DNA from 4 places in the Marinomonas sp. BSi20584 genome. Region 4 is predicted to be linked to each of the others. Evidence: predicted binding sites of a transcription regulator. Region 4 holds the regulator's gene; each other region holds the start of a gene.

Region 1 (8,078 bases), on a different contig from region 4:
CGAGCAATGCCAAGTCCGCGGAATCGAAAGCCTACGCGTGGTGGATTCGTCTATTTTCCCGACCATCACCAACGGCAACTTGAATGCACCAACGATCATGGTGGCAGAAAAAGCCGCCGACATGATTCTTGGCAAAGCAGCCTTGCCGAGCCTAGACGCTCCCGTTTGGATTCACCCAGAGTTTGAAACCAAACAGCGTTAATGAAAGACAAATAAACTCATAAAAAAACACCTGCTAAGTTATTTAGCAGGTGTTTTTTCGTTTATAAGCTTTGTGCTATTTCAATGGCCGTTATTTCAACTCAGCTATTTGATCTGAAACACAGCAAAACCATTTTCATCTAAAGACTGATAAGTCATATTTTTAGCTGCGGCTTCTTTTGCTTTTGGCGAGCTTGTAAACAAGACTTTTGCTTTACCAAAACCGGTGAACGACCAATTGCCGTCAGCGGCAGGATTAATGGTCTTTTGGCTCAATAAGTAATTTGCTACCACATCACGGTTCTTATCTGGCGCATCGATCACAATAGTCTCGCCGTTAAGATTTGGGAAATGCCCGCCGCCACCAGCGCGATAATTATTGGTTGCGACCAAGAACTCATCTTTCGCTCTTAATGGTTCGCCATTAAACATCGCCTTAATAATACGATGCGCGTCGTTATTCACCACCTCACCATCCGTATTGTAACGAGCAGGTTGTGTCACATTGATACGATAAGAAATCCCGTCGATCACATCGAAGTTATAAGTTGGGAAAGACTGATTCACCAATTCTTGTGGCTTAGCAGACGTCGCATCGATTTGATTAAACTGCCCCGCCGCTGCTTCTAACCACTCAACCACTTGTGCACCAGTCAACTTCACGACTTTTAAATCGTTTGGATAGATGTACAAATCACTGACGTTTTTAAGCGCGATATCACCCTTTGGCACATCGGTATAATACTCTGGACCACCGCGACCACCAGCCTTGAACGGCGCTGCGGCAGACAAGATTGGCAAGCCTTCATAAGACGTACCACGAACAATATTCTCTACGTACCAAATCTGCGCATTGTTCACGATCTGAATGGATGGATCATCTTGCACGAGTGCAAAGAAGCTATTGATGTCAGCTGTGGATTCACCCACTTTACGACGCATATAAGCCAGAGTACCTTCATGCTCGGTTTTCACAGCGTCATTAATACTCGTATCGGCTTCAACCAAAGCCTCTGTATTACGACCTTCACGACGGGCAATTGCACGTACTTCCGCCTTGCCGTCAGCCACTTTCCAACCGCTGCCCGCAGGCTCCAGTTTCAAGTCAATCACACCAAGGTGAGAACCCCAAAAACCAGGCATAGTCGCAGGCTTACCAAATACCGTACCTTTTTCACCATCCACATCTTCGAAGGCATCTAATGCTTTATCGCCGGGGAAGATTCGATGAGAGTGACCAAACAAAATCGCATCGATACCATCAACCCTCGCCAAATGATAAGAAGCGTTTTCCTCGCCTTTTAAGTAAGGCGAATTCATCATGCCACTGTGTGGAATCGCAATAATCACATCCGCGCCTTTTGCTTTCATTTCTGGAATGTATTTATTGGCAGTTTCGATAATATCTTTGGCAATGACTTTATGCGTTAAATTGTCTTTATCCCACGTCATAATTTGTGGCGGCACAAAACCAATGTAGCCTATTTTGACCGTTTGCTTTTTGCCTTCAGAATCGACGAAGGTTTTGTCTTTGATAATATAAGGCTGGAAATAAGGCTGATCGTTAGACGCATCGTTGTCGCCATCGTCCACATACACGTTGGAGTTAACGTAAGGGAAATTAGCGCCACTTAAACTCTTCATTAAAAAGTCTAAGCCGTAGTTAAACTCGTGGTTACCGATATTACCCACATCGTAATCTAACAAATTCATCGCTTTAAATGCAGGATGCGTCTCACCAAAGCGCAGCACTCGACCCTTGGCAACATAATCGCCCAACGGTGTGCCCTGTAATAAGTCACCGTTATCCACTAAAACAGAGTTCGCTACTTCTGCACGCGCCGCTTTGATCAAAGTCGCCACACGAGACAAACCAACCGCATCACTTTGCTTATCGCCGTAGTAATCGTAATCCACCAAATTCATGTGAATATCAGTGGTTTCCATGACTCGCAAGTCAATGGTAGAAGCCTGCGCCATCGCAGCAAACAACAAAGAAGAGGCGAAAATCGACGCACCCTTAGGAACAAAAAACGTCATGAAAATACTCCATTCATACAATCATCTTGCGTATCAAAAAATACTAACCAAAAAGTCAGTTTTCATAGTAAGGCGATTTTATGCGAAGTTCATGCCTTTTTTGTGACACATAAAGAGATTGGATTACGCTCGTGCCTTCCTCATCCAACAAGGCTTAAGGTATCCATATAATGAGAACCAAACGGCGTTTTGATGAGGTAGGCGGTAGTTTCGAGGAAAAACGCCGTTTGGTTCGAGTCTTGTGAGGACGTGACTTATCGGACTAAAGCCGCGATCTACAATACCCAGATGTTGCGGTGATGACCATATGTCAGATTACGCCTCGTTCCTCGGCTTATCAGACCTACAGGGTGGTGGTTTTTGTAGGACATCATGAAAAACGTAATGTACCGTGCTGTCTTGTCAGGCTAAAGCCGCGACCTACGAAGCGGAGGAAAGAAAGGCGTTAGCGTTTAAACCAGCGCCACACGAAGAGTACTTTAATCAAAGCCGCAGCGACGTAGGTCATAGCGCAAGCGGTGAGGATTCTCTTCACTTTGGGTAAGTCTTCCTGTGGGATGTAGTTGCCTTCTTTCAAAATTGGTAGTGCTTTATTAAAGCTGGCATCCCATTCTTCTGGCAATATCGCCAGTTGCACAACAACGGCTAGTAAGCCTGACAGGCCAACTACCAGCGCATGTAGCGCCACGGCGTAAGGCAAATGCAGCAGCACAGAAATCAGCGGCCAGCCGACTAATAAACCTGCGGTAATCTTTCTCGCGCCATGAGCAAAAGGTAAATAACGTGAGCTTAAGTGAGAGATCTTTTGTTTCTTCTCATGAGCAATAGCGTGTCCTACTTCATGGGCTGCCACAGCGACCGCCGTTAACGAACGCCCATTGAGAACACTTGGGCTCAGACGAACCGCATGTTGCCCAAAGTCGAAATGGTCATGACCTTCTTGAGTTTGCTCTACTTTTACATCTGTTAGCTCAAAGCGTTTCACTAAGTGTGTCGCTAGCTCGCCGCCCGTTCCCGCTAAATCGTCACGATCCGTGGCGTAGCGTTTTAAGGTAAACTTTACCCAAGCGCTTGGTCCAACAAATAATAAAAGAGCGATGACAATACCAACAATCCATAACATAACGTTGTCTTTCTACTATCCAAGTTAACAAAAAATATCCGGCTCAACTTTGACCGTTTTTAGGTTCATCACATACACTGTAATAAATACCTAAAGTATACGAGCTAGATATGAAAAATCCTTTAGTTGGTCCGATTCTCGCGATCCTCAAAAACCACCCAAATGGTATGAGTGAGTTTGACATACTAAAAGCGTTAAAAGATCAGCTACCAGAATTTAGCAAGCTTGCCGACGATGCCAACTTGCAGCTATTTCGCCAGCATTTTCTTATCATGAATGCTTTGTATCAATTACAAAGCAGCCTTTGGCAAGAAGAAAACCTGATGTTAAACATCAGTGCACTTCGAATCCATCTACTTAGCGCATCAGAGATCCAATTGTCTGCTAGTACCAGTTTAAACGACAGCGTAGACGCAAAGTTAGCCGCTTACTACCTAGACTGGGAAGAATACGAAAAAACCGATGAGGATGAAGTCTCTCGCCTTCTCAATAGCTTCTACAAAGGCATTAGTTTACCTGGTAACCGAGACTCTGCACTTAAAACCCTACAAATCGACAGCAGCAACCCAACCAAAGCAACGATAAAACAACAGTATCGCAAGCTGGCCCAAAAACATCATCCAGACAGAGGCGGCGATCAAGATGCGTTCATTGGACTCAGGCAAGCCTATGAATACCTAATGTTCTGATCTCTAAGGCGTTGGCAAAGTGTAAAACTCTTCTTCTATCGTTGCTTTCGATTCTATAAAAACTCAAGATGAACCTCGCTCTTTATTTGTGGTCAAAACTCGACCTTTTATTATTTTACCGATTCATTTTATAGAAACAGGGCTTATGATTTTTTCTTCTTTTTTACGACACCTTTTACCGCCTAAAACACATCACCGTTTCCTAATTCGTCCACTTTGCCTCATTTCTTTTACCCTGCTTAGCAGCTGCAGTGTTAACGAGATCGATAGTTCCAATGACTTCGAAAACAATGGCCGAGACATAGCAGCACTGAAACGTGAGACGCTATATTTAAAAGAAAGCCTGCCACCGGGCTTACCAATGCCTGACGCGAGTTTCGAAAGTGGTTTACAGCAACAACTAAAGTACTTGAACCGCATTGGCGATAAAGATTTCGTCCTTGAAAATACGCAAACCAGCGTTGCCGATTTGAAAATCGTCGCGGAGGAAATCAACAACTGGCTGCAAAATCCAGCACAACAGCCGCAGCTAATAGCCCATCAATTGGCGGGACAAGACCAAAGAGGCAACGTGCAAATCACGGGCTATTATGTGCCTGTGTTACCAGTTCGACACTTACCAGATGAAGTGTATCGCTATCCGCTTTACCGCAAACCGGTACAAAGAAATGCCGAAGGAAAATACCCTTCTCGCGAAGAAATAGATTTTGAAAATGCTCTCGCAGGGCAGGGATTAGAAATTGCCTATACCTCCAGTTTAGTCGATAATTTTTTCTTGCACGTGCAAGGTTCTGGCGTAGTCGAGTATGAGAATGGCGAGCGCAAACTCTTATCTTGGGGCGGTGTAAACGGCCATGCTTATCGCAGCTTAGGAAAAGAACTTATTGAGAGGGGTGAGATTGATCGAGCCAATATTTCAGCACAAAGCATTCGCCAATGGCTAAGTGATCACCCAGAACGTAATCGTGAAATTCTATCCACTAACCCGAGTTATTTGTTTTTTAGCGAAGGTCCACAAAGCCCAGTTGGTGCCGCTAACGTGCCATTAACGCCTTTATATTCAGCTGCAGTTGATCCAAAAGTGATTCCGCTTGGCTCGATTCTATTGGCTCAAGTTCCGAAGCTAGACACCTATGGTAACTTAGTCGGGCATGAATTCCGCCTGCTATTAGCACAAGATAAAGGTGGTGCGATTAAAGGGCCGGGGCATATTGACTGGTACCAAGGCATAGGCGAAGAAGCGCACTTTCATGCAGGTCAGCTAAAGCATTTTGGCAAGGTTTGGTTACTGCTACCGCAAAACCCAACACCGAAGATACTTATTGCCCAATAAGTTCTTTTTTGAAGCAAAAACGCCGCACTTTAATATTTAAAGCACGGCGTTTTTTATCATTCAAACCTATGACCTGACTAACTCATCACATAAGGTCACTTAACTTAAAGGAAACCGGTAAGTTAATCCGCAGCTCGGTTTCCGACATGTCCTTTGAGAATTTAGGCAAAGGTGTCGAGCGCTTGATCATATCTAATACCGCATCATCTAAACGTTTATGACCTGAACTTTCTGTGATTTTCACATCAGATACTGAACCATCCGCGTGAGCAACAAAAGACAAGGAAACAACGCCCTCTTCATTGCGACGACGGGATGCTCTTGGATAACGTTTATTCTGGGCCAATACCGATTTTAACTGTGTAAAATAGTTTGCCTTAGCACCTGGATTACCACCACTTGTTGCCGAGTTCGAACTTCCTGTTGTTGCCTTCTGGTTAGCCATTGATTGCGGTGCAACCTGCTTAGGAGCTGCTTTTACTACAGGCTCTTCTTTTTTCGGCTCTGGCTCTGGCTTGGGCTCTGGCTTGGGCTTGGGTTTCGGCTTAGGTTCGGGCTTAGGCTCTGGTTTTTTTACTTCAATTGGCGATTCCTGCTTAACTTCAACCGGTTCTGGCTCTTTAATAATTTCAGGTTCAACCACAGGTTCTGGTTCAATAATAGGTTCTGGCTCTGGCTCTGGCTCTGGCTCAACTTCTGCTTCTGGTTCAACTTCCGGTTCAACCTCCTCTTGAACCTCTTCAATCGGCTCCGCTACCGTTTCTTCAACTTCTTTCACTTCTTCTTGAGCAGCTGTGGTTTGTGCTGCAGCACCAAGATCACCAACCATACCAAGATCAAACTCAATACCCTGAGAGCCCGCAGACTGACTACCTACTGTTGGAGCATAAAATACTGCATAGAAGGCACCAGCATGAACAGAAATAGCCAGACCACCAGCAATAATCCAATGACGCTTGGGAATCATTTGTTTCCTCGCTCTAGCTGTGTTGCCAAGCTAACCTTAGTAAGCCCCGCTAAACGCACCTGATTAAACACCGGACGTAGCTTTTCTAGTGAAATGGCACCATCGGCTTTGATTTGTACCCAGAAAGCGTCTTTATTAGGAGCTGAGGTAAATTGTTGCTCTAGATATGCTTGAACATCCTCTACCGCAAACAATTTATCATCGACATAAAGGCTGTCATCCGCACCCAAAACAATTTCAATATTTGGGTCGGTTGCTGCACGGTTATCATTGATAGATTGAGGAGGAATCACTGCAATCGGATCCGCTTTTTGAATTTGCCCAGCAACCATAAAAAACACCAACATCAGAAACACCACGTTAATCAGTGGCACCATGTTGTCATCGCTGCTGGCGTTTCTCGCGGCGTATTTTTCGCCTATTTTCATTTCGTCTCCGGCATAGCAAAAGCATTCGCAATAGATACGGTTTTTGCACCATTTAGTTTTAAGCGATCTGCAAGATGCATCAAGGTCTGTAACGTGACGCCATCTTCCGCTTTGATGATAAAAACACCCTCGTTATGATCTGTTACGAGCGTTTGAAAACGAGATTGATCGGAGAAACTAACTGCTTGACCGTCAACCCAAACCTGATCATCATTTTGCTTCAAGGTCAAAATAAGGTTGTCTTTTTCCTGTGGCGGATTTTGAACATCGGATGCCACCGATAAAGGTGTATCTACAATGCGCCAAGGCACAAAACTTGAAGTCAACATGAAGAACAACAGCAAGATAAATACCACATCAATCAATGGTGTTAAGCTGATTGCATTCTTACGTTTAGGTTGGGACAGATTAAGCGGCATGTAACAACTCTTCGTCGGCATTTTTAACTAATTTTTTAGCCTGTTTACTGGTAAATACTTGAGTAACTGCATCGTTCATATTATGAGCAATACGTTCTACTTTACGTTCTAGCCAACTGTGCAATGTCACTACCGGAATCGCTACAGCCAAACCAACAGCCGTTGTCAGTAATGCCTGCCAAATACCGCCAGATAACACCGACGGATCAACTTGATTTCCCGCACCTTCCATTTGCTGGAAAGCTGTGATCATACCTAATACCGTACCTAGCAAACCTAACAACGGACTCAAGGTCGCAATAATTTCTAAAGGACGAAGATAAGAGCGCAGCTGGTTTAGCTGGTTCATCGCACGACGTTCAACTTCTTCACGAATCAAATCTGCTTGGGTATTTGTCGCTAATAAAGCGCGCATTGTGTAACCCACTAAAGCATCAATAGGACGCTTTTCATCTAGTATCTCAAGCGCTTTTTCGCCATTTTCTTCATTGCGCCATTGATCTAAGGCTAAATTACTTGTTTTAAGGCTCTCTGCACGAAGTGAGGAAAACTGCCATAGCTTTAACAAGACAATTGTCAGAGCAACGACAGAAAATACCATCAGTATCCAAACGACAGGCCCACCGACCTGCAAAAAGTCGACAATTTTCTGCTGAACTGAATCTTCCACAATCTTCTCCAATGAATAAAAAACATCAGTCAAATAATAGTCATTCTCAACCGCATTTTCAATAAATAAATGTTCAAATAGAAAGATATGGAGAATTGATAAGGCGCAGTAACAATAAATACTTACAGGAAAGGCTGCATAATCATGCCAAGGTCAGCATGATCATGCAGTTTTACAGACACTAAAATATAGGCGGCTTATAACCAAC
Region 2 (8,078 bases), on a different contig from region 4:
GTGCTGAGCGTTCGTGGGCATATCGAGCGGCTAAAAAAGTTGATTCGACGATTGCTTTCGGTTCGACTCGTTCTTTAGAAACACCGGGAGATATTTTCTTTTTAAACTGTGCTTTTCCAACTCTAGATGAAGATGCCGCACAACCTAGAGAGGTTTGTATCGGTGAATATACTGCGAAAAAACCGTATCGCACTCGATCTGTGGTGAATATTTCTGGTATGAGTTTTGGTGCTTTGTCTAAGCCTGCAGTTCAAGCCTTGTCAAAAGGGGCTCGTAAAGCGGGGATCTGGATGAATACCGGAGAGGGCGGCTTATCGCCTTATCATCTTGAAGGTGGTTGTGACTTGGTGTTTCAAATCGGCACCGCAAAATACGGTGTGCGTAATTTAGAAGGCCACTTAGACGATAGCAAATTGGCGACTTTGGCCGAACACCAAAATGTACGCATGTTTGAAATTAAAATGAGTCAAGGTGCCAAGCCTGGTAAAGGTGGCATGTTGCCAGGAACAAAAGTAACCGAAGAAATCGCACATACTCGAGGTATTGCAGTGGGTCAGGACTCAATCAGTCCAAATGGTCATACCGATATAAAATCCATTGATGATTTATTAAATATGGTTCGCCATGTCCGTCAAGTTACCTCTAAACCCGTTGGTTTTAAAATGGTGGTTGGGGATTTGAAGTTTTTTGAAACCCTATGTGAGTTAATACATAAAAAGGGCATCGATTACTGTCCTGACTTTATTACAATTGATAGCTCAGACGGCGGAACAGGCGCAGCGCCTCAACCATTAATGGATTATGTTGGTATGCATTTACGTGAAAGCTTGCCAACTGTGGTGAATATTGTGACTTCTTATGGTTTACGTCGTTACATTAAAATTATTGCTTCGGGAAAACTGATTGTCCCTGGAAAAGCGGCATGGGCCTTGAGTGCGGGTGCTGATTTCGTTGTTACTGCTCGTGGCTTTTTGTTTTCTCTTGGCTGTATTCAAGCATTGCAATGCAATAAAAATACCTGTCCGACTGGTATTACGACCCATAATCCTGATTTACAAAAAGGCTTAGTGGCTGCTGAAAAATCTGAACGAGTGGCTAACTACGCTGCAGAGCTATTACATGGTATTGGGATGATTGCGCATTCTTGCGGAGTGAAAGAACCAAGAGAGCTAAATCGCTCTCATGTTCGAATTATCGAAAATCAAAGTCGTTCAGTATTGTTCTCAGAGATTAACCCAATGCCTAATGTACGACCTGAGTATATCAATATGGCTGCGCTTCAAGAAAAAGCCTCATCTGTGGAAGATAGGTTGCAGTAACAAATTAATATATATGGCAGTGGAAATAGTCTATAAAATTATTTGGTTAGCAGCTGATTTTATGCTTATCGAATCAGCTTCTTAGGCTATTTTCTATCGCCATTTCTATTTCTAATGCTTGCTATATGTTGCTGTACAACGGCTTCATGTTTACTTTTATCCTGTGTACTGTATTTTCTAACCTAATCTATTATTGTTAGGGGTCCTTATGTCTGCTTTATTTCACTATGCTTTCCATGTCACTTCCTTAGATGAAACACGACTTTTTTATACTCAGGTTTTAGGCTGTATTGAAGGTCGCAGTACCGAGACCTGGATAGACTTTGATTTTTATGGTCATCAATTGTCTTTACATTTAGGTACGCCAAGCCCGACGACAAATACGGGGCGAGTGGGCGAGCATCTTGTCCCTATGCCTCACTTTGGTTTGATTTTGCCACTTTATGAATGGCAAAAAGTCGCTAAGCGCTTAACGGAAGCCAATGTGGCTTTTGATCTTGCTCCAAGTGTTCGCTTTGAAGGCTTGCCGGGCGAGCAGTGGACTATGTTTTTTAAAGACCCAAGTGGTAATGCCATTGAGTTAAAAGGATTTAAAGACTTAGCCCAGGTGTATGAGAAATGATTCCTTTTGTTAGTCGTGCAGATTTAGCAGAACAAAAAAATTGGATTAAGCATTTATCATCAGCGATGCCCAATGAAGTGATTGTCCCTTTTGCCGATTTAACTACAGAGCAAAAACAGCTGTGTGAAATCGCTATTGTCGCCAACCCAGATCCTAAAGATTTACTGTCTCTTCCTTCATTGAAGTGGGTTCATAGTGTATGGGCCGGTGTAGAACGCATGATCAATGAATTATCGTCGCCATCTTTTTCGATTGTTCGGTTAGTTGACTCCAATTTGGCTGAAACTATGTCAGAAGCCGTTTTAGCCTGGACGCTTTTCCTTCATAGAGATATGCCAAGATACGCTAAACAGCAGACTTTACAGTCTTGGGTTCAGCAGCCTATGGTGCGTGCTCAGGATCGTCGAATTGGCGTACTTGGGTTGGGTGAATTAGGGCGTGTTAGTGCGCAGCGTTTAGTTGCTAATGGTTTTTCTGTTGCTGGGTGGAGTCGTAATCCAAAGCAGGTTGAAGGCGTGGAGTGTTTTCACGGTGAAGAGGGGCTCATCCCATTACTGAATCAAAGTGATATACTCGTTTGCCTTTTGCCCTTGACGATGGAGACCAAGGGGTTGCTTAATCATCAAAATTTGTCTTGTTTGCCTGTTGGAGCAAGCATGATTAATTTTGCCCGTGGTCTAATAATTGATGATGAAGCTCTATTGGCGAAACTTGATCAAGGGGATTTGTCTCACGCTGTATTGGATGTTTTCATGCAAGAGCCGTTGCCTATAAATCACTCGTTTTGGCTGCATGATTCTATTACAGTATTACCACATATTTCAGCACCAACACACCCTGTTAGTGCCAGTGAAATTGTAGCTACGAATATTAAACAGTATCGATTAACGGGTAATATTCCGCCGGCTGTTGATATGCTTCGTGGTTATTAGTCAAATACGTCCAATAAATCTAAAAATGGAGTTTTAAATGCCACATTGCATTGTTGAATATAGCCAAAATTTAGAACAAGAAGTGCCACCAGTTGACCTTCTTGAAGCCGTCAAAGGCGCTTGTATTGCCTCGACATTGTTTACTGAAGAAGACATCAAATTACGCAGTTTTCCATATAAGAGTTTTTTAACAGCAGGAAAAGAAGATGCATTTGTCCATGTCATTCTGCGAATGCTTTCTGGTCGCACAATAGAGCAAAGAAAGTATCTTTCTCATTTGGTTCTAGAAGCATTAACACAATTTTCATTAAAAGATGTTAGTTTTTCGGTCGAAGTGTGTGAAATGGAACGTGATACCTACGCTAAAAAGGTTGTTCTGTCCCAATGAAATAGTGTTTTTCACTTAAGGGTTTTAGTAATGAAAGCCATTGTATGCTCAATAATGCTTCTTCCAAGTTTGCTATGGGCTGAAGTGGAATCAACTACGTTAGATAAATCAGGCGATAGTTTTTTTAATACCTCTGATACAGCGACGGTTGTTGAAGGTGGTGAGGAGGCTTATTCTCCAGAAGAGCCCCAAGTACCAGAATCTACTGCCAAGCGGGCTAAAGAAGACAACGGGTTATTGCAACAAAGAGAGAATAGAGAAACGGCAACAGTAAATAATCCGTTTGTTTTAACACCTCATAAACCGAATTATTTTTTACCTATTGCTTATACATCTAATCCTAACGATCGTGCTTTTTTAGGTGATGCGAGCGATTCTGAAAGTCTACAAAGCGTAGAGTTTAAGTTTCAATTTAGTCTTAAGTTTCCCGTTGCTTATGATGTAGTGGGTAGAAATAGTAGTTTGTGGTTTGCTTACACGCAGCAAGCTTATTGGCAGGCGTATAACAGTAGTATCTCGGCACCTTTTCGTGATACTAACCATGAGCCTGAAGCCTTTATTGTTACCAAGCCAAAGCATGGTTTTCTAGGTATTAACCCTGATTATGTGTCTTACGGCTTTGTTCATCAGTCCAATGGCCAGTCAAATGAGCTGTCTCGTTCGTGGAATCGATTTTATGTGGACTTCCTGTTTGAGCATGGCGATACCGCTTTTTCTTTTAAGCCTTGGTATCGGATTCCTGAGAGCTCAAAGGTTGATGATAACCCGAATATTGAAAACTATTACGGCTATGGTGAGTTCAATATAATACACGTTATTGATGATTATACGATTGACGTAATGTTGAGAAATAACCTTAAATCATCCGATAACAGAGGGGCTATCCAGGTCGGTTTTACTTTTCCTTTGTGGGGTAAAAGCCGTGGCTATATTCAGTACTTTAATGGTTATGGGCAATCCTTATTGGATTATAATCATCAGACTCAGTCGCTTGGTATTGGGATAATGCTTACTAACTGGCTATAGCTTGATCATAGGCTTTAAATAATCTGATATTGTAAGCTTTGAAGTGCCTCGTTATGACGAGGTATTTTTTTGCCTGAAAGTTGTGATTACTGTCTGTCACTAAGTTGTCATAGTAATGCCACAGAACGGACATTTTACTGGTTTATGTTGAGAGTAAGACAAAACCAGTGAGGTGATAAGTATGAACATACTTCAGAATATCCACGCAGTAGATGTACAGACTTTTTCTTGGTGTATGGCTAGAAAGCACCGAGCGACACTGACTCGTATTGGGCGCGCTATTTCATTTTCAGCGGATGGCCCGATTTATGCTTTTTTAGCGCTTTTATTTTGGTTTGCTGGAGAGCTCTCTTTGACGCTTGTTTTGCTATTGGGCTTTGCAGTCGAGCGTATTCTATATCTTGTTTTAAAACGAGGTTTTAAGCGTAATCGTCCAGCTGATGCGCTCGATAATTTTAGCAGTTTTATTATTCCTTCTGATCAATTTTCTTTCCCATCAGGACATACCTCAGGGGCATTTTTTATGGCCTTTTGTTTATCTGAATGGTTTCCAAGTATGAACCTGATGTTGTATTTTTGGGCAGCAAATGTGGGCTTATCGCGCATTTTTCTTGGTGTTCATTTCCCAACTGATACGGTAATTGGTGCTTTGTTAGGCACGGCTTGTGCTGCGTTAGCAATAGGGATATTAGCATGAAAATATTGTACGGTGTTCAAGGGACAGGTAATGGTCATATTACTCGAGCAAGAGCTATGGCAGCAGAAATGCATGCTGCTGGCGTAGAAGTTGATTTTGTTTTTTCTGGTCGTCCGCCAGAAGATTACTTTGATATGGCTGTATTTGGTAACTATCGAACCTTCCAAGGTTTGAGCTTTGTGGCGCGAAATGGGCAACTAGATCTGTACGCAACTTGTAAAAGTGTCAATTTTTATAAGCTGTACCGAGACATTCGCTCGATAGATACCCGTGGTTACGATTTGGTGATTACGGATTTTGAGCCTATTGTCGCTTGGGCGGCCAAACGTCAAGGTGTGCCTTGCGTAGGGTTTGGTCATCAGTATGCATTTAAATATGATATTCCTCGCTATAAGAAGAACTTTATTGCTCAGTGGATAATGTCAAACTTTGCGCCCGCTGCGACTCAGCTAGGTGCTCATTGGCATCACTTTGGTCATCCCATTTTGCCGCCACTCATTCATGCTCAGCAAATAAAAAACATGGCCGATCCTGAGCAAGTTTTAGTCTATCTGCCCTTTGAAAACAGTGAAGCTGTGTTGGATTGGCTAGATGGCGTGCCGAATTATCGTTTCCGTCTTCATTGCAAAGATATTGAGCCTGGTGTGTATGGCAATGTAGAAGTGTTCCCTTTTGGTCGAGAAGTATTTCAAAAGAACTTAGGTGAATGCGAATCTGTACTTTGTAATGCAGGATTTGAATTAAATTCTGAGGCCTTGCAGCTTGGCCGTCGTATTTTAGCAAAACCATTAAAAGGTCAAATTGAACAGCATTCCAATGCCATTGCATTAGATTTTTTAGGCATAGCTAAAACAAGTGATGTTTTAAATTCACAAGTGATTAAAGAATGGCTAGAAACTAGCCGAGTGGTACAGATATCTTACCCGAATGTTGCCCGTGCAGTTGTTGCTTGGCTGCAATCTAGTAATGATATCAGCGTATCTGATTTGTGTGAGTCCTTGTGGCGACAAACACCGAATGTTCGCGGTATTGATTTTAAATACAATGAAGCATCGTCTTCCATTAATGTGAAGAATATTAAAGGCGTTACGGCTTAAGTTAGTCGTCCGTAACGCCTTACATAGACTAAGCGCTTAATGTTTTTTTGAAAAAACTAATGGTGCGTTCCCATGCCAGCTCGGCGTTTTTCTCTTGGTAACGAGCTGTGGAATCATTGTGAAAACCATGATTTGCCTGAGCATACACATAGGCTGTGTAATCAACCTTATTAGCCTTTAGCGCTGCTTCGTAATCTTGCCAAGTATCATTCACTCGTTTATCCAATTCGGCAAAATGCAGCTGCAACGGTGCTTTTATTTTATCTATGTTGGACTTAGCTGGTGTGCCGTAATAAGGTGCGCCAGCATCGATAGTATCTGGCATTGAAGCGGCCAAGGCATTGGTTAAGTAACCGCCATAACAAAAGCCGACCATGCCGACTTTTCCAGTACTTAATTCATGTTTTTTCAATAAAGTTGCCGCATCCATGAAATCACCTTCAATCTTATTTCCATCCAGTGTTTTCTGCATTTCTCGGCCTTTATCGTCATTGCCAGGATAACCACCCAAAGGGAACAGCGCATCAGGAGCAAAGGCGATGAATCCTGCTTTTGCTAAGCGTCTGGCGACATCTTCTATATATGGGTTAAGACCACGGTTTTCGTGAGCAACCAGCACGGCTGGGGCTTTGTTGTCAGCATTGACGTTTTTTGGAAGAACTAAATAGCCGCGAGCTTTACCGTGCCCATTGGGTGAATCGTACACCACATAACTAGCTGTAATATCTGGGTCATTAAATGACACTTGCTCCGCCAACGCGTAGTTGGGTGTTAGTGCTCCAGCGACGACGGAAAGAGTTAATCCAGTTACGCTAAGTGTTCCAAGGCGAGATAAAAAGGTGCGTCGATCTATGTCGCCATGAGCGTATTCGTCGTACCAATCGAAAGCTTCCTGGGGAATACTGCCGCTTGTTAATAATGTATCGGTCGATCTTTCTTTTAGTAAGGTCATCGCAATTCCTTCTTTTAGTTGGATAGTGAAATTCAACAACGCATTTTTTAGAACTTATTAATGAAAAGTGGTTCAATGGATACGTAGAAAAAAATGTTTTAGATGATATCGATTGATCTCTTTTTTAAAAGCGCACGTATCTAAGGTTAGCCGAAGAATTAAACGTTGGCTGAAACAAAATACAGATGTTGAATCGATAGTATTTTTTCATGTAGTTAATGATGATAACTCAGTAGGAACGGATACTAATGACGCGTAAAATGCCAATTATTATTACAGGCGGAGGGCAGCGCCTAGGTCTTGCCTGTGCTAAAGCGTTAGTTGCTCAAGGATATGAGGTAATTATTACTTATCGCAGAGAACGAGAAGACATTGCCATATTAGAAAGACAGGGGATTTCTTGTATACAGGCTGATTTTTCATCCATCTCTGGTGTGGATGAATTTATTGCTACAATACAAGCTCGGTATTCGGGACTTGGTGGGATTATTCATAATGCTTCTGAGTGGGATTCTGAAGAAGATTGTTTGGATACGGCGTTATTAATGGAAAAAATGTGGCAAGTCCACGTATTTGCGCCTTATCGTATAAATCTGGCCTTCGAAGCATTATTATGTGCGGGTTCTGAGCAAGATGGGCAAGCAGACATTATTCACATGACGGATTATGTAGCTGAAAAAGGCAGTGATAAACACATAGCTTATGCTGCGAGTAAAGCAGGCTTAGCAAACTTAACTTGCTCGTTTGCTAAACGATTTGCACCTCGAATTAAGGTTAATGCGATCGCACCGTCACTTTTAATGTTTAACAGTGGCGATGACACAGAATACCGTAACAAAGCATTGAATAAATCCTTGCTGCGCAAGGAGCCAGGGGAGCAAGAAGGTGTGCTAGCGATACAGTACATATTAGACAGTCGCTATATGACAGGTCGAACCTTGTCACTTGATGGAGGCCGGCATTTGGTCTAACTCGCCGAATGGGACTTCTTTTTTTGAACGCCTTCATGTCATGAGACAGGGTTAAGCAACTTAGGACAAACATA
Region 3 (8,078 bases), on a different contig from region 4:
CCCCACTTGCCCAGATAGCTCAGTCGGTAGAGCAGAGGATTGAAAATCCTCGTGTCGGCGGTTCGATTCCGTCTCTGGGCACCATGATTAAGAAAAAAGCCTGCTATTTTTAGCAGGCTTTTTTTTGGTCGAAATGGCTAGCACATCTCCATAGTCATTTTTCTATATGCCCAGATAGCTCAGTCGGTAGAGCAGAGGATTGAAAATCCTCGTGTCGGCGGTTCGATTCCGTCTCTGGGCACCACTTTCTAATAGTCTCCAGACTTTCTTCAAAGCGCTTCAAATTCTAGTTTCATTTGAAAGCTATTTCTTAATTCCATTTTTAAAATTTGCCCAATCCACAAACTAGCAGGATAGGGAATATTAAAAAAAGACAAAAAGCAAAAAATCTAACATAATTAAGGCGCGCTTACTTATATGGAACAGATAACGACATGGAAGAGAAGAGTGTTTTAGATAAACCTGTATTCACTTGGTGCATCTCGTTACTTATTTTTTATTCTTTATTTTGTTTCTCCTTTGGCACACTTCCTGATCTAAGTCCTGATGAAAAGAAATTTCTCCGTTACTCTGAAGTAATTGTCACTATCATTTTTACGCTTGAGTATATTGCTCGAATAGTTTCTACAAAGAAGCGTCTCAAATTCATTTTCAGTTTCTATGGCTTGGTTGATTTGATTGCGATACTTCCTTTCTATCTTGCATTTGCTGTAGATCTAAGAACTCTTCGAATAATTAGGCTTCTTCGCTTAGCTCGTATACTTAAGCTAGTTCGATACAATGAAGCTTCTTTTAGGTTTGCTAAAGCTTTGTATTCAGTAAAAGAGGAGCTCGTAATATTTTTATTAACAAGCATGATGCTTATCTATATTGCAGGGCTGGGTATTTATTACTTTGAGCATGAAGCTCAGCCTGATGCGTTCCGATCGATTTTTGATTGTCTGTGGTGGGCAATAATTACACTGACAACAGTCGGATACGGAGATATTTACCCAATAACTGTTGGAGGGCGTATCTTTACTTTTGTTCTGCTTATAATAGGGCTGGGCTTGATTGCTATTCCTACAGGGATTATATCTTCAGCCTTGACCTCAATTAGAGGGCAAGACAACAATAAATGAAAAATATTGTCCGAAGGGAAGTTGTGCGAGAATTCATCCGAAGTGGAGTTCTCTGTGGCAATTCGGACAAAGTGCTTTAGTGTTTTCTAAAGTATCTGGACCATTATCTGCTAACCTTTGGATATGATGTACTTCTAAATAAGGTGATCCGTCTTTAGAGCGAATAAACGGTGCCCCTTTTCCGCAACGTTCACAAACCCCTGCAGCGCGTTCTAGGGTTTCAGCGATTACATCAGGGTTACGTTGGTAGACAGTGGCACTAACGGTTATTGTATTAGGAATTTTTGGGGCGTTATTAATACGTTCCAGCCTCTCTGGGCTCCCTCGTTTTAATGATGCTTCGACTTCTTGACTTAATTGATAGTAATACGACTCTGCTGTGTTGTTCTGTTCGATGAATGCCCTGTACTTGTTGGCAATTTTCTTCATTGATATTACTTTGGTTTTGTAGTGCTTTTCCCAATAATCAATGTGCATATCTAAAGCATTAATGGCGTTTTTTAAATGATTGGATGAAAAGTCCAAAGTGATACTTTTAAGAAAGTGTTCCATAGCGAGACAGCTCATTGCTCTATGGAAAACCTGCCCACCTAGCATGCATTTGAGGCAATTTATAAAGTCACCAGCACTTGATTTATTTACTTCATATTCAGATGAAAGCAAAGCAACTCCATCACTTCGCTTTAATTTATCCAAATAAACTTTTTTGCTTACATCGTATGCAGCGCTAATCTGCTCTTGTGTGACTTTACCCATTGGCTTCACTGTCTTGAATGTTGTTTGAAGTACATCGGTCATCATTAGTTGCTTATGAATATTCTATCTTTATTTGAACACCTTTAGGCTTAGACTCAAATGATTTTTGTGAAAGTATTCGACTTTTTCAATACCAAAAGTCTTATTTCGACAGGACCTTATGCCATTTTTTATGAATAATTTTGATAGTTCAGTTTTTGCATTTAAAAGAGGGTTTTTATCAAGAATAAAATATATTTCAGATGCAGAATCAATAAATTCATTAGAGTAAGTTGTTGCCCAACTCCCTGGCCCATGAGACGAATCCCGATACTCCCCTTGAGACTCCTTACATATGAGTAGAAGCTCATTTATTCTATCTCTAAAATTTTCTTCAAATTGCTGAGTAATGTTTTGAAATTTTTTCTGAAGTAATTCGATTTTTTCGCTTTGTGACATAGCATGATTACTCCCTTAAGCACGTATATTGCTTTAATTTTTGACTGCCTATCTTCTTCATCTTTAATCTCGCAACGAAGGTTGACCTGTTTTGTCAGACTAGCAAGCTCAAGTATTGCTTGTCAGTATTTAGTTGATAAACTTTGTATAAAAGCCATAAGTTCGTAGTCCACTTTCCCCCCACCAAGTTGCTTTTTATTACATAACGTAACCAATATTAAATCTTAAAAACTCGTTGTTTTAGCTATGCTTAAACCATCTTTGATGGAGCAAGTGGATATGATGAGAGTGATTACGGTAGTCGCTTTAACTGCGTTGGGGTATTTTATCCTTGGCGTTGTAGGGTTGGCTGTTGCTATTTCACCGGGATACTCAACGATTATTTGGCCAGCTTCTGGTTTTGCGGTTGTGGCTTCTATCTTTTTTTCTAAGCAAGCGCCGTTCGGTATTTTCCTAGGTTCTTTGTTACTAAACATTGGTGCGACTTGGGTTAATCATCATGTTTTTGCTTGGTCTCTTCCTGCTCTTATTGCTTTTGGCTCGACGTTGCAGTCTTTTGTTGGCGGCTATTTGGTTCGCCGCTTTGTAGGTATACCTTTTCAATTTCATCGTACTAGTTTAGTGGTTAGGTTTATCTTTTTAGCCGGTGTCTTATCCACCTTGATTAGTGCTAGTGTTGGTTCAACGTCGCTGCTTTCTTTTGGCATCATTGGTAAAGAGGAGTTTCTAACCAATTGGCTGGTTTGGTGGGGCGGTGACATGATCGGGGTACTGGTTATGGTGCCTTGGTTAGCCGTGTGTTTCCCCAAATATTTTGGTAATAAATTTGATCATCCGCTGCGATTAATCGGCGGTTTTTTAACTGTGTTGGTTATTACGATTGTTCTGTCTTGGGGAAGCAGTTACTCGGAATGGAACAAGCAATCGAGAGAGTTTCGTTCTAATGCTGAATTGTTAGAAGTGCTGCTTAATAATCGAATTAAAAACAGTGTGGATATGCTGCATAGCTTTGTTGGTTTGATAAACGGTAGTGAGCAGATTGAGGCGAATGAGTTTGAGCTTTTTGCTGACAGTGTAATGCGACGAGATGATTCTATTCTTGGGGTGTCATTAAACTTTGCTGTAGCCGGAAAGGATATTGCTAGCTTTGAACAGATGATTCAAAAAAGCTACCCAGACCATACCTTTCAAGTGAAAAAAAGAGACAGCGAGGGCAAACTTATACCTGTTGCGCCAAGAACTCGACATATTGTAGTGACCTTTATTAGTCCCTTAAAGGGTAATGACGCAGCGTTGGGCTACGATGTTTATTCGCAAGCCGATCGACGTTTTGCCCTAGATAATGCGATTTTTCTTCGTGAAGCTTATCCAACAGCGCCACTTAAGTTGGTTCAAAATTCAAATGGAATATTGCTCTTTCTGCCTTTTTTTGATCGAAAAACAGATGCTTTTTTAGGTGTTGCTACAGCGGTTATTGAATTGGATGTGTTAACCGAAACGATTGTTAAGCAAGGCCTTCTCCCCAATACTGAGCTCTACTTGGTCGATACTGACAATGGAACATCCAAGCCTATTATCGTGACAAAAAATACGGCAGCTCATTTGTCTGCAGAAGAATTGGTTGCTCGTTACTACGCCGGTGAATTTCATCATGCGGTTAATTTCGTTATTAATGTCGGTGGCAAAAACTGGCAGTTGTATCAAGTTAGTGACAACTATTTTTTCAAACAGCCTTGGATCGTAAAATTCGTTTTAGCTTGTGGTTTTTTATTCACTGGTTTATTTGGTTGGTTTTTATTGATTGTTAGTAGTCACACTGCGGAAGTTGAAAATCGAGTGAGACTAAGAACCCGCGATTTACAGTTAGTTAATGAGCATTTAAAAGCGTCTGAACTAGAGCAGAGTAAAGCCAAAGAAGAAGCGCAAGAAGCCAACCGCGCTAAGAGTGAGTTTTTGGCAAATATGAGCCATGAAATTCGTACGCCATTAAATGGCGTTATTGGTTGTTTGTCTTTGTTGATGAATACGAAACTGCAGCCTGACCAGTCGAATTTAGCAAAAATATCTCAGCAGAGTGCGGAATCCTTGCTGGATATTATTAATGATATTTTAGATTTGTCTAAGATTGAAATGGGAACTTTAGTGTTAGATAAACAGGATTTTGAGTTACGTGCGTTAATTGAAGAAGTGACCAATATTTTTGTTTTAAAAGCCGAAGAAAAGGGCATTGTATTAAATTCGCCAACGACACCTATTCCTAATGTTACGTTGTTTGGAGACAGATTACGCATCAAGCAAGTATTGGTTAATTTGATGGGTAATGCGGTTAAATTTACTCAAGAGGGTGAAGTGGCGTTGCGATTTGCGATTGAGCCGCTAGCAGATGATAGTGTTATTTTGCGTATTGTTATTGAAGACTCTGGAATTGGTATTTCTAAAGAGAATCAAGGCCATTTATTCCAGCGTTTTAAACAAGCCGATGGTTCGACAACACGCAAGTTTGGTGGCACTGGATTGGGTTTAGCAATCAGTAAAGAAATCATCCAAGCCATGGATGGTGAAATAGGTTTAAACTCGGTAGAAGGTCAAGGTTCATCTTTTTGGTTTCGTATACCACTCACGCTTGTGTCTGCTATGGAGCATACTTCTGTGGCCGGTTATGCTTCAGAATCGGCGGTTAGAGTGACGTTAATTTATCGTAATAAAACTGGTCGCGAGTATGTTGCTGCATTGCTCGATTCATTTGGTGTCATTTACAATGCTTACGACAGTGTTAACGGTGCGCTTGCTGATAGTGAATGGATAGGAAATTGTATATTACTGGACTCAGATGTCGTTTCGGCTGTTTCTGAAGTTTCTGAATTAGAAGTGTTCTGTAAGAAGAATGCGATTAAGCAAGTATTACTACAAGGACGTTCAAGTATGGATTTTGATAAAGAGAAGTACGATGCTTCTTTAACGAAACCCGTATTTCAGCAGCCGTTACTGGACGTTCTTGAAAATCTAAAACAGTTAGTTGAAGGAGAGCCTGTGATGGCGGCGAAAGACGTAGAAAAAACACCAGATGGACGGCCAATATTTACAGCCAAAGTTCTATTGGCGGAAGACAATTTAACTAACCAGATTGTTGCTCGTGGTTTATTAAATTTATATGGCGTAGAAGTTGTGGTGGCGGAAAACGGTCAGAAAGCTGTTGAGCAAGCCCAATCAACTCAATTTGATATGATCTTCATGGATTGCCAGATGCCGGTAATGGATGGTTATGAAGCGACTCGAACCATTCGCCAGTTTACCGATGCTCAAACGCCTTCTGATGTAGCGATTGTTGCTCTTAGTGCTAATGCCATGAAAGGCGATGAAGACGAATGTTTTGCAGCTGGCATGAATGATCATATTGCTAAACCGATTTCACAAGATAAATTGATCGCAATACTCACAAAATGGCTTCCTTAGGGAATAGTATTGAGATGGAGATTCTTTGTCATGTTTGAGCCTGAGGTATTTGATAATACAGATTACGAGAGTCGTCTGGCCTACAACCACGAATTAATGACATTGGTTGCTGTGGAGTTTGTTAAAGAAGCGACGACTTTGTTAGGAGTGCTGCAGGCTCATATGGCTGATGAGGATTGGGATAATTTTGCTCTTGTGGCGCATCGTTTAAAAGGTGCTGCGTTGGAAGTGTCTGGTTATCGTTTTTGTCGATTAATTGCGGAGATGGAAAAACTTTCAATAAAGCGTGAAAGTGGTCTGCTTCCGACTAGCTATGTGACTTTGAATGATGAGTTTAAGGCCTTAGTGCTTGCCCTTAATCAAGAAGTTTTGCGTTAAATTTTATCTAATAGATCTTTTAATAACCTTTCATAGTGCTTTCGTTTTTACTTATTTTTCTTTCATTTCTGCTGTTTTTGCCTATCTTTCTTCTGTTTATTCGTTAAAAAAGTTTCATTTGAATTACAATTGTATTTCAAATGAAACCTAACTATCATCAAAGTGAAACATTTTCTTTCTATAGTCGTTCTTTCTTTTCTAATAAAAACTCATTGTGAGGAACACGGAAATGCATAATTTGAAGTTAGCGTCAGTTGTTGTTGGTTTATCTATTGCGAGTTCAGGCTTTGCCGCCACTGAAATAGAATGGTGGCATGCAATGGGTGGTGCAAATGGCGAAAAAGTAAATGAAATCGCTAAAGCGTTTAATGATTCGCAAGACGCTTATGAAGTGAAGCCAGTTTATAAAGGCAATTATACCGAGACAATGACGTCAGCTATTGCCGCGTTTCGTGCGAAACAACAACCTGCTATCGTTCAAGTCTTTGAAGTGGGTACCGCCAGTATGATGGCGGCAAAAGGCGCTATCTATCCAGTATATAAACTGATGAAAGATTCAGGTCAGGCGTTTGATGAAAGTGCTTACTTGAGTGCAGTTACGGGTTATTACTCGAACAGCGATGGTCAAATGCTTTCTATGCCTTTCAACAGTTCAACTCCTGTACTTTATTACAACAAAGATTTGTTCAAAAAAGCGGGTATTAGCCAAGCGCCAAAAACATGGCAAGATGTAGAAAGTGTTTCTAATAAATTGCTGGCGTCTGGCGTGACTTGCGGTTTCACCACGGCTTGGCAGTCTTGGATTCAATTGGAAAACCTAAGTGCTCGTCACAATGTGCCATTTGCTTCTTTGGATAACGGCTTTGGTGGTTTGAAAACAGAATTGAAATTTAATGGGCCATTGCAAGTTGCTCACGTACAGAAAATGGGCGAGTGGCAGAAGAGCGGTATTTTTAGCTATTCTGGCCGTACCAACGACGGCGCAGCGAAATTCTACAGCCAAGAATGTGCCATGTTTACCGAGTCTTCTGCAGGTTACGCAGGCATAAAACGTAATGCGAAATTCGACTTTGGTGTGGCTGAGCTTCCTTATTGGGAAGGTAAGGTAAAACAGCCTTCTAACACTATTATCGGTGGTGCATCTTTATGGGTGTTGCAAGGCCATTCTAAAGAAGAGTACAAAGGCGTAGCTTCTTTCCTAAGTTACTTGTCGAAAGCTTCTGTACAAGCGGATTGGCACCAATTTTCTGGTTACTTGCCAATTACTAAAGCGGCATACGATTTGACAAAAGAGCAAGGTTTCTACAAGGCAAATCCTGGTACAGAAACGGGTGTTATTCAAATGACAACGGGCACACCAACGGCAAACACCAAAGGTTTGCGTTTGGGTAACTTTGTACAAATTCGTGGTGTGATCGACGAAGCATTAGAATCTGTATGGAGCGGCGATGTAGATGCTCAAACAGCACTGAATACAGCGGTTGAGCGTGGTAATGCGCAGCTTCGTAAATTCGAAAAAGCGAACGATTAAATAAAATCTACGCCCTTATGTTTTAACGCATAAGGGCGTTTTTTTACTTACATAAATTGTTTTTCTTTTTTATTTGTCGTTCTCTTTTGTTTGGATTGTCCGATGACGGTTACCTTCCCCCAAAAAGGCCTGCCTTGGCTGTTGTTATTACCACAGTTGTTGGTGACGGCGATTTTCTTTCTTTGGCCTGCTGAGCAAGCTTTAGAACAAGCGTTTTACCAAGAAGACGCATTCGGTTTGAGTCGTGAATTTATTGGCTTAGAAAACTTTGCAGCCTTATTTACTGATCCTTTGTATTACCAGTCAATGTTGACTACTTTGGTATTCAGTTTTTCTGTTGCCATTGTGGGTATGTCTTTGGCGCTGTTGTTGGCCGTGATGGCGGATCGAGTGATCCGCTG
Region 4 (8,078 bases):
GTGCAATCAGTTCGTTAATGGTGAAATCTTTATAGCGAAAAGAAGGTCCTAGATCGCCTTGAAGTAAGCCACCAAGGTAATAAAAATATTGATTAATGACCGGCTCATCTAAATGGTATTTGGCGTTAATGTTTGCCAATACTTCTGGCGGCAAAGTACGCTCGCTGGAGAATGGGCTGCCTGGAGCAGAATGCATTAAGAAAAAAGAAACCGTAATCAAAATTAATAATGTTGGAATGGCTTCTAAAATGCGTTTTGAAATAAATGTCAGCATAAAAATTACCGGACTAGGCGCTATAAATGGCGGCTAATGCTAGGAACCTGTAGGGAATTCAAGAGATGCCCAGCGCTAAAGCACTGGGCATGGTTTAACACAAAGTACTTTTTAATTTTTAAGTACTATTCAATCTATAAACAGCGCCTTAGTGCTTGATGATGTACATATCTCGCACGTAAACGTTATCTTCTGGATTAGGCATGTAACCGCCTAAGTAGCTTTTTACTAAACGTTTTTCGGTATATTGATAAATAGGAGCAACTGCCATGTCTTGTTCAATGGCGATTTCTTCTGCTTTGTTGTAGTTCTCGGTAGGGTGCTGCATGGTACGGGCATCGTGCAAAAGCTTGTCGTATTCTGCGTTGCTGTACTTACCGTCGTTATTACCGTGAGTTGTTGTTAGAAGATCTAACATAGTAGAGGCTTCGTTGTAGTCACCAATCCAACCCGCACGTGCAATATCAAATTGTTGATGCTTTTTCGTTTCTAGGTGAGTTTTCCACTCTTGGTTTTCCAGGGTAACGTTAACGCCCAAGGTTTTTTTCCACATAGAAGCAATCGCAATGGCGATTTTCTTATGGTTTTCGTTGGTGTTGTAAAGCAAGCTGAAAGACAGAGGGTTGCTTTGAGTGTATCCGGCTTCTTCTAATAGAGCCTTGGCTTTATCGTCACGTTCTTTTTGTGACCAAGTTGCGTACTCAGGTGTTGCTGGAGAGAAGTCGTTTACTACTTCTGGTGTGAAAGAATACGCAGGTAATTCACCAGTGCCCGTTACAAACTTTGTGATCACGTTACGATCAATGGCATAGGACAAAGCTTTACGTACTCGAACATCGTTGTATGGTGCTTTTGTTACGTTGAATTGGTAGTAATAGGTGCCTAGTTTTGGCGTAACGACAACTTCATCAGGAATGTCTCGCATGAGCTGTCTGAAGTGGTCATTTGGTATCTCATAGCTAAGATCCATTTGACCCGCTTGGAAGCGTTTTAGCTCAGCATTAGGTGATTCAATTGGTAAATAGGTAACCTTGTTGATGATTGTTTTGGCATCATTCCAATAGTTCGTATTGCGGGTGAAAACCATTTTTTCGTTCACGACCCATTCGTCCATTTTATACGCGCCGTTAGACACCATATGCTCTGGTTTTGTCCAATTATCCCCCCATTTCTCGACCACTTTTTTCGGTACAGGGAACATGGTTTGATGAGAGGTCATTTTTACAAAGTAAGGCACTGGACGTTCAAGTGTGACCTGGAATGTGTGGGCGTCTAATGCTTTTACACCAAGAGTTGAAGGTTTGGCTTCACCAGCGATGATCTTAGTCGCATTAACAATAGATGGAATTTCCATGAACCATGCGTATGGAGAAGCAAGTGCAGGGTCAACAGCACGAGTAAAAGCGTAAACAAAATCCTCTGCTGTGACTGGGTCGCCATTAGACCATTTGGCATCTTTACGGAGGTGGAAGGTGTATTGAGTGTTGTCGGCGTTTACGTCATAGCTTTCTGCGACACCTGGTACTTGGTTACCGTCACCATCTTGGTTGTATAAACCTTCAAAAAGATCTTTAGAACGAATAGAAGCTGGTGTGCCTTCCATTTTTTGTGGATCAAGGGTTGCGGGTTCTGCACCACCACCACGAACAAGTTCTTGTTTGGCCGCTAATTCTACGCCTGCTGGTACGTCAGCAGCTTGAGCTTCTAGAGTGAAGATAGATGTAGCCATAATAGCACTGGCGAGTAATGTCATTTTCATTTTTATATTGTCCCTTGTGAGTTAGCTTTTGTGTATGTGCTTTTTATATTCAGACGCGATACCTGCACTGGTTCGTATTCGTCTTACGGTTTCATAGTTCACCAATTCGCTAAAGGTCACAATCGAAATTGCGTATCAGGTCATGCGTCTAATAAATGTAAGCTTTATAAAAGAGCGGTGAAAATTGCATGTTTGGTGTCTATAAGGCTTGAAGGCGTTGCTGTTTCAGTTTATGAACCTTCAATTTGAAAGGCTTTGTGGAGCCGCGAAAGTCGTCATGATATTCTGTGGTTCTTAGATAAGTTTGATGAAAAGGTTTAAATTCAGGAGTAATACAGCATCGTGATCACACACCCATTTAAAGCCGCTGGGGCTTTTTTAAAAGCGTTTCCTTTGGTTTTTTCGAAAGACTTAAGACTGTTTATATTGGCTCCTTTGTTGGCGAATTTTGTTTTAGTCGGCTTATTATATATGGTCGCTTTTAGCTATTTTCAGACCTTAATGGACTCGGCAATGGGATATCTACCTGAGTGGGTTTCCTTTTTAAATTGGCTGTTTTATTTGATATTTGCCGCTATTATTAGTGTACTTTTGTTCTATAGTTTTTCAGTAGGTGTGAATATTTTGGCGGCGCCTTTTATGGCGTTTCTAGCAGAAAAAGTAGAAGAAAAGGAAACAGGGAAGGTTTTTGATGAAACGCTGACGGCTGGCGTTCTTATCGCGATAGTTGGTCGCAGTTTACAGCGAGAATGCCAGAAAATATTGTATTTTTTACCTCGTTTTATTTTGTTACTGTTATTGTCTTTTATCCCTCTTGTTAATGTTATTGCTCCAGTATTATTACTATTGTTTTCGGCTTGGATGTTATCCCTGCAATATATGGATTATGCTTTTGATAATAATAAGGTTAAATTTCATGACATGAGAATGGCATTACGCTCCAAACCTTTGTTATGTTGGACATTTGGCGGCATAGTAATGGTTGGTTTGACGATTCCTTTCTTTAACCTATTCGTTATGCCGATTGCTGTTGTAGCTGCCACATTATTGTGGATTTCGGTTTTCAGATCACAACATGGGGATTTTTCTGCCTTGTTAGATCGTACTAATGGAACTTTGTGATGTCGTTAAAAATTTTGGTAGTAGATGATGCCTCTTTTACACGTGACTTGATTCGGCGCACATTGCGTAAGCAGTTTCCTGCGGTTGAAATTGAAGAGGCGGTGAATGGACGTAAAGCACAACAAATGTTAAATAAAATTCAGTTTGATATGGTGTTGTGCGATTGGGAAATGCCTGAAATGACAGGCGTTGAGCTGCTTAAGTGGTGCCGAGAACAACCGAAATACAAAAAAGAAGACGTGCCATTTGTGATGATTACTAGCCGTGGTGATAAAAGCCATGTGGTGGAAGCTGTTCAATCAGGTGTGACGGATTATCTAGGCAAACCATTTTCTAGTGAACAGCTCGCTAACAAAGTCATATCGGCTGCGAAAAAGCATGGACTTGAAAAGAAGCTGACGTCTCAAAAAGCCCGTGAATCTGTCTCGCCTGGTGGCGTCAGTTCGGCATCGCTGGATGTATTAATGGGAGCAGGCAAAAGCACTCCTGTGAAGGCTACCAAGTTTACGAATCCAGACGCACCAGTTGTGACAGTTAAAGACGTTAAAATTCCAACTCAAGTACGTTTTGAGGGAAAACAATTTCGCTGCATGATTATTCAGTTTAGTAAAACTGAAGCAACGATGTTTATAAAGAGTGATGATGTTGTGCCACAAGTCTTGGGGCAAGCGGTATTGGATCTGGAACATAAGGGCGCGATGAATCGTTTGAATTATTATGTTCAATCCGTCGCTACCACAGAGAAAAAACACGACTCTACTTTTTTGACGGTTATCTTGAGTTTAATCGATCAGGATAGCGAGAAAGAGGCGTTTATTAGCCAGTTGTTTGATAGCCTATAAGTATTTTCGGGTTTGATTTGAATGATGTAAAAAGGGACGCATGAATGCCATGTGTCCCTTTTTTATTATTGGTCTGTTGGCGGTGTGTCGTCGGTATTAAATGCTATCGCCGGAATTGTATCGTTTCTGGTGCGATTCGCTGGGAAGTGGCAAGAAAACGTGCTGCCGAAACCTGGCTGACTACGGATTTGTAGTTTGGCATCGTGATGCAATAACACGTGCTTTACGATGGCTAAGCCAAGACCTGTACCGCCAGTTTTCGATCCTCTTCCTTTATCGACGCGGAAAAACCGTTCTGTGAGTCGAGGAATGTATCTTGGTTCTATGCCCAGTCCGGAATCTTTCACCGAAAATACACCGTTAAACTCACTGGATTCCCATTTAATAGCGATTTCGCCACCATCTGGTGAGTATTTTATGGCGTTAAAAATTAGATTCGAAAAAGCACTGTATAGCTCTTTATAAGAGCCGTACAGTCGAGCTTCCACAGGGATATCCAAGACAAGAGTATGTTTGTCAGTCAAGATAGGCGTGGTCGCATTGGTAATGGTTTTTACTAGGTCTGAGACCTTATGCCATTGGTTTTCTTCACGCTTGTCATTACTTTCTAATCGAGACAGCAGTAACAGATCCTCGATAAGTTGTTCCATCCGCTCAGACTGCTCTGACATATTCACAATGCCTTTTTGCATGCTTTTGGGCAGGCTGTCCTTAAACATGTCTAGGGTTTCTAAATAGCCTTTAATGACCGTTAGCGGCGTTTTCAGCTCATGTGATGCGTTAGCGACAAAGTCTTTACGCATCTGCTCTAGCAAGTGTAAGCGGGTCACATCACGAACGAAAATCAAGTGATCGTTTTTATCGTACAGCGTGGTTTGAATTTCTAAATACACGCCATCTTTGGCTGGAGACTTGATGACCAAAGGTTCACCGAAGCGTTTTTGGCTGAAGTATCGGAAAAACTCAGGACTACGGACAATATTGGTAATCACTTGGCCGCGATCGACAGGACGCATTAATCCAAGAAAATGTGCTGCCGAGTTATTCCACCATTCCAAGTTGCCTTGGTTATCAGCCATGATAACGCCTTCTTTTAAGGCGGTTGTAGAGCTTTCAATTCTTGTTAGGGCTTGGCGCATGCGACGTTTGGATTTGCGCTGTTTCTTATGCAATCGATAGACTGCATCGAATACTTCACCCCAAATTCCACTGGCTTCTGGCGGTGCTGCACGACCAGAATGACGCAGCCAATTATGGAATTGATATAGCTGATAAAGTTGCCAGTACAAAGAGCCTAAAACGTACAGCAGCAAAACACCCAACAACTGACCAATGACTAGGCCTATGACAATGCAGGCTGCGAGCCCCGCGAGCCAAGTAATAATGGTGTTTCGCCAAACTGTTTTCATACGGACCTTTTTGCTGAGAAGCGGTAGCCTGTTCCTCGTACAGTTTGTATCAAGAAATCATGAGTACTACCAATGGCTTTGCGTAAACGACGTATATGGACGTCAACGGTACGTTCTTCAACGTAGACATTTCCACCCCATACTTGATCCAACAATTGTGCTCTTGAATAGGCACGCTCTTGATGGGTCATGAGAAACTTTAATAGACGGTATTCTGTCGGCCCCATATCTAAAGGACGGCTGCCTATGGTAACTCGTTGACTAATTGGATCAAGGGTTAGGCCTTCGATTTCGATTGGCTCATCAACCCCTTGAGGTGTCGCGCGGCGCAAGACAGCTTTGAGTCGTGCAACTAATTCACGAGGAGAGAAAGGCTTGGTGATGTAATCATCCGCGCCGACTTCTAAACCTTGGATCTTATTGTCTTCTTCACTTTTCGCGGTCAGCATAATGACCGGAATTTCAGCCGTCGTAGTGTCTTTTTTCAATCTGCGAGTAAGCTCAATACCGCTACCGCCGGGCATCATCCAATCTACAAGAATTAGATCTGGACGGTGGTCCACAATGATTTCATGCGCTTGCTGAATGTTTTCTGCTTCCAAATACTCGTAGCCTGCCATTTCAAGAGCGATGGCGATCATTTCGCGTATGGAAGATTCGTCGTCAATAATTAATACTTTTTTACCGGTCACAGGATTTATCCTCATCTCAGGAACGGTTTCATTAAAGCGATCTAATGTGACAATTCGGTTACATTGTCACAACTTTGCCATATATTACATAAAATAGCTTGCGACTAGACCAATGAAGACACAATAACCAACGCGGTTGTTATCTAAAAAAGATCGGAAGCAAGCTTGGCGGTCGCGTTCTTTTGCTTGTTTAAATTGTTGATAAAAGAGTCCGACACAAACGATTAGTGATACAAAGTATAGCCAATGTAGTCCTGCTAGTAGGCCAATCCACGTCAATAAAGATAAGGTTAGCCCTTGCAGGCAAACAATGACGAATAAATCGTATTGCCCAAATAAGATTGCGGTGGATTTGACGCCTATTTTGAGATCATCTGGACGGTCTGTCATTGCATAATACGTGTCATAAGCAATGGTCCAAAAGCAATTCGCGACAAACAACATCCATAATTCGGGATCTGTTAAGTCCCCACCTTGGGCGCTGTAGGCCATAGGGATCGCCCAAGAAAAGGCCACACCAAGGAAAAGCTGAGGCAGATGGGTATATCGTTTCATAAATGGATACAGTGCAGCAAGGCCCAAACCTGCAAACGACAGTAAAATAGTCCTCAGATCGGTAAATAGCACTAGGATAAAACTTAAAATCGATAAAGCACAAAATAGCATCAGCGCTTCTTTTTCGGATACTCGACCAGAAGGCAAAGGGCGATTTTTGGTGCGATCAACAAAACCATCGATTTTTCTATCCGCGTAGTCGTTAATGACACAGCCCGCTGAGCGCATGCTGAAAACACCTAAAATAAAGATAATCACCAAATGCCATTGAGGCATGCCATCGGCTGCCAGCCATAGCGCCCACAATGTTGGCCACATCAGCAAAAATGAGCCGATAGGGCGGTTGAATCGAGTTAATTCTGCGTAGTCTTTAAGTTTGTTCATAACAATCCAAACGGCGTTTTTAGTTGGTTAATTTCATCAAAGAAAGCTTCATTGACCAATATTCCAGGGCCAAACTGGTGGAACACAGAGCGCCTCGCCCATAACGCACTAGGTTGGTTTGGAAACATACGTTTTGGCAGCTGAGTGACTTCAATACAACTCCTAGATAGCCCTTTATGTTGAAATAAGTAGCCGCCCAATGGCTTGTCTTTTAAATGTTTTACTTGTCGCCAATGGCCTTTTAAAGACCTGGCAGGAATGATCGAGCGAGCATAAATCACGGCTTCGTTGTCGACTTTGAGCAAGACGGTACGAATACGTGCGGCTTCTCTTGGCCGCAACTTTAGGCGTTTTCGTTCTCTCGCAGTTGGGGTTCCCCAAGTATCTTCAAGTACATCAACTGTTAATGTTCCTAGGCTTTTAAGTTTTGCCGTCAAGGAATCTTCAGTAATAAGCCAAGGCCATAGATTTTTAGGTACTTTTACCTTATTAATCTGATCTACAGGTGACCAACGATAGTCAAATTGCTGCGCGGCAGAAGAGTTCATTAACGTCATAATTAACTAGGTATTCATTTTATTAATTAAAGCGACCATTTTATGGAGCTCGGTAGATTTTTGGTAAATATTATCTCTACAGTTTTCGGCTTCTTCTTGAGTCAATCCAATTTCTAACAACACTGATGGCTCAATGGCTGCGTTATTACGCAGCTGAGATGACACATACAGCAGTCTTGCCAAAATGGCGTGCTCACCATAATAATGAGGTTTTTTACTATAGCGAATGGCCGTCCAAATGTTGTCAGGCAAACTCCAATAGCGCAATAGCCAAGAGCCTAATTGCTCCTTGGTAAAGTGCAGTATTTGCATTTCTATTAATTCAGAAGACAAGTGAGCGTTAGCTTCTTGATAACGTGACAGAATCGAAAAATGCGGTGGTAAAATAGTGCTAATCGCCAAGTAACCAAAGTTGTGTAGCAAACCAGCAAGGTAGGCATGGCCTAGCTTTGGACGGTTCGGAACTGGCATAGTTTTTACTAAG

What was found. Region 4 encodes PhoB, which activates phosphate uptake and scavenging genes when phosphate is short. Its sites were predicted from a motif close to TGTCATANNNNTGTCANA; they were not measured.
Region 1: a site for PhoB is predicted at 2,332-2,349, ahead of TY87_RS08315 (bifunctional 2',3'-cyclic-nucleotide 2'-phosphodiesterase/3'-nucleotidase). Genes of this name have one in related genera too.
Region 2: a site for PhoB is predicted at 4,382-4,399, ahead of TY87_RS11300 (phosphatase PAP2 family protein). Genes of this name have one in related genera too.
Region 3: a site for PhoB is predicted at 6,268-6,285, ahead of ugpB (sn-glycerol-3-phosphate ABC transporter substrate-binding protein UgpB). Genes of this name have one in related genera too.

Annotation. Positions count from the first base shown of each region.
Region 1 covers NZ_KZ454875.1:79,629-87,706, reverse strand. The annotation lists gene betA (choline dehydrogenase) at 1-202, shown strand, start outside; gene TY87_RS08315 (bifunctional 2',3'-cyclic-nucleotide 2'-phosphodiesterase/3'-nucleotidase) at 307-2,241, opposite strand; gene TY87_RS08310 (zinc metallopeptidase) at 2,687-3,364, opposite strand; gene TY87_RS08305 (DNA-J related domain-containing protein) at 3,475-4,053, shown strand; gene mltA (murein transglycosylase A) at 4,199-5,386, shown strand; gene TY87_RS08295 (energy transducer TonB) at 5,472-6,353, opposite strand; gene TY87_RS08290 (ExbD/TolR family protein) at 6,350-6,781, opposite strand; gene TY87_RS08285 (ExbD/TolR family protein) at 6,778-7,200, opposite strand; gene TY87_RS08280 (MotA/TolQ/ExbB proton channel family protein) at 7,190-7,870, opposite strand; gene corA (magnesium/cobalt transporter CorA) at 8,068-8,078, opposite strand, start outside.
Region 2 covers NZ_KZ454878.1:135,936-144,013, forward strand. The annotation lists gene TY87_RS11275 (FMN-binding glutamate synthase family protein) at 1-1,319, shown strand, start outside; gene TY87_RS11280 (VOC family protein) at 1,528-1,941, shown strand; gene TY87_RS11285 (2-hydroxyacid dehydrogenase) at 1,938-2,873, shown strand; gene TY87_RS11290 (5-carboxymethyl-2-hydroxymuconate Delta-isomerase) at 2,911-3,261, shown strand; gene TY87_RS11295 (phospholipase A) at 3,292-4,287, shown strand; gene TY87_RS11300 (phosphatase PAP2 family protein) at 4,469-4,984, shown strand; gene TY87_RS11305 (MJ1255/VC2487 family glycosyltransferase) at 4,981-6,081, shown strand; gene TY87_RS11310 (dienelactone hydrolase family protein) at 6,110-7,033, opposite strand; gene folM (dihydromonapterin reductase) at 7,282-8,004, shown strand; gene folE (GTP cyclohydrolase I FolE) at 8,078-8,078, shown strand, end outside.
Region 3 covers NZ_KZ454874.1:15,728-23,805, forward strand. The annotation lists tRNA gene TY87_RS07030 (tRNA-Phe) at 9-84, shown strand; tRNA gene TY87_RS07035 (tRNA-Phe) at 169-244, shown strand; gene TY87_RS07040 (ion transporter) at 435-1,121, shown strand; gene TY87_RS07045 (HNH endonuclease) at 1,155-1,922, opposite strand; gene TY87_RS07050 (hypothetical protein) at 1,947-2,315, opposite strand; gene TY87_RS07055 (ATP-binding protein) at 2,562-5,768, shown strand; gene TY87_RS07060 (Hpt domain-containing protein) at 5,799-6,146, shown strand; gene ugpB (sn-glycerol-3-phosphate ABC transporter substrate-binding protein UgpB) at 6,376-7,677, shown strand; gene ugpA (sn-glycerol-3-phosphate ABC transporter permease UgpA) at 7,780-8,078, shown strand, end outside.
Region 4 covers NZ_KZ454879.1:141,529-149,606, forward strand. The annotation lists gene oppB (oligopeptide ABC transporter permease OppB) at 1-274, opposite strand, end outside; gene TY87_RS12135 (peptide ABC transporter substrate-binding protein) at 423-2,033, opposite strand; gene cysZ (sulfate transporter CysZ) at 2,376-3,155, shown strand; gene TY87_RS12145 (response regulator) at 3,155-3,997, shown strand; gene phoR (phosphate regulon sensor histidine kinase PhoR) at 4,063-5,406, opposite strand; gene phoB (phosphate regulon transcriptional regulator PhoB) at 5,403-6,098, opposite strand; gene ubiA (4-hydroxybenzoate octaprenyltransferase) at 6,183-7,037, opposite strand; gene TY87_RS12165 (chorismate--pyruvate lyase family protein) at 7,034-7,594, opposite strand; gene TY87_RS12170 (HDOD domain-containing protein) at 7,601-8,078, opposite strand, start outside.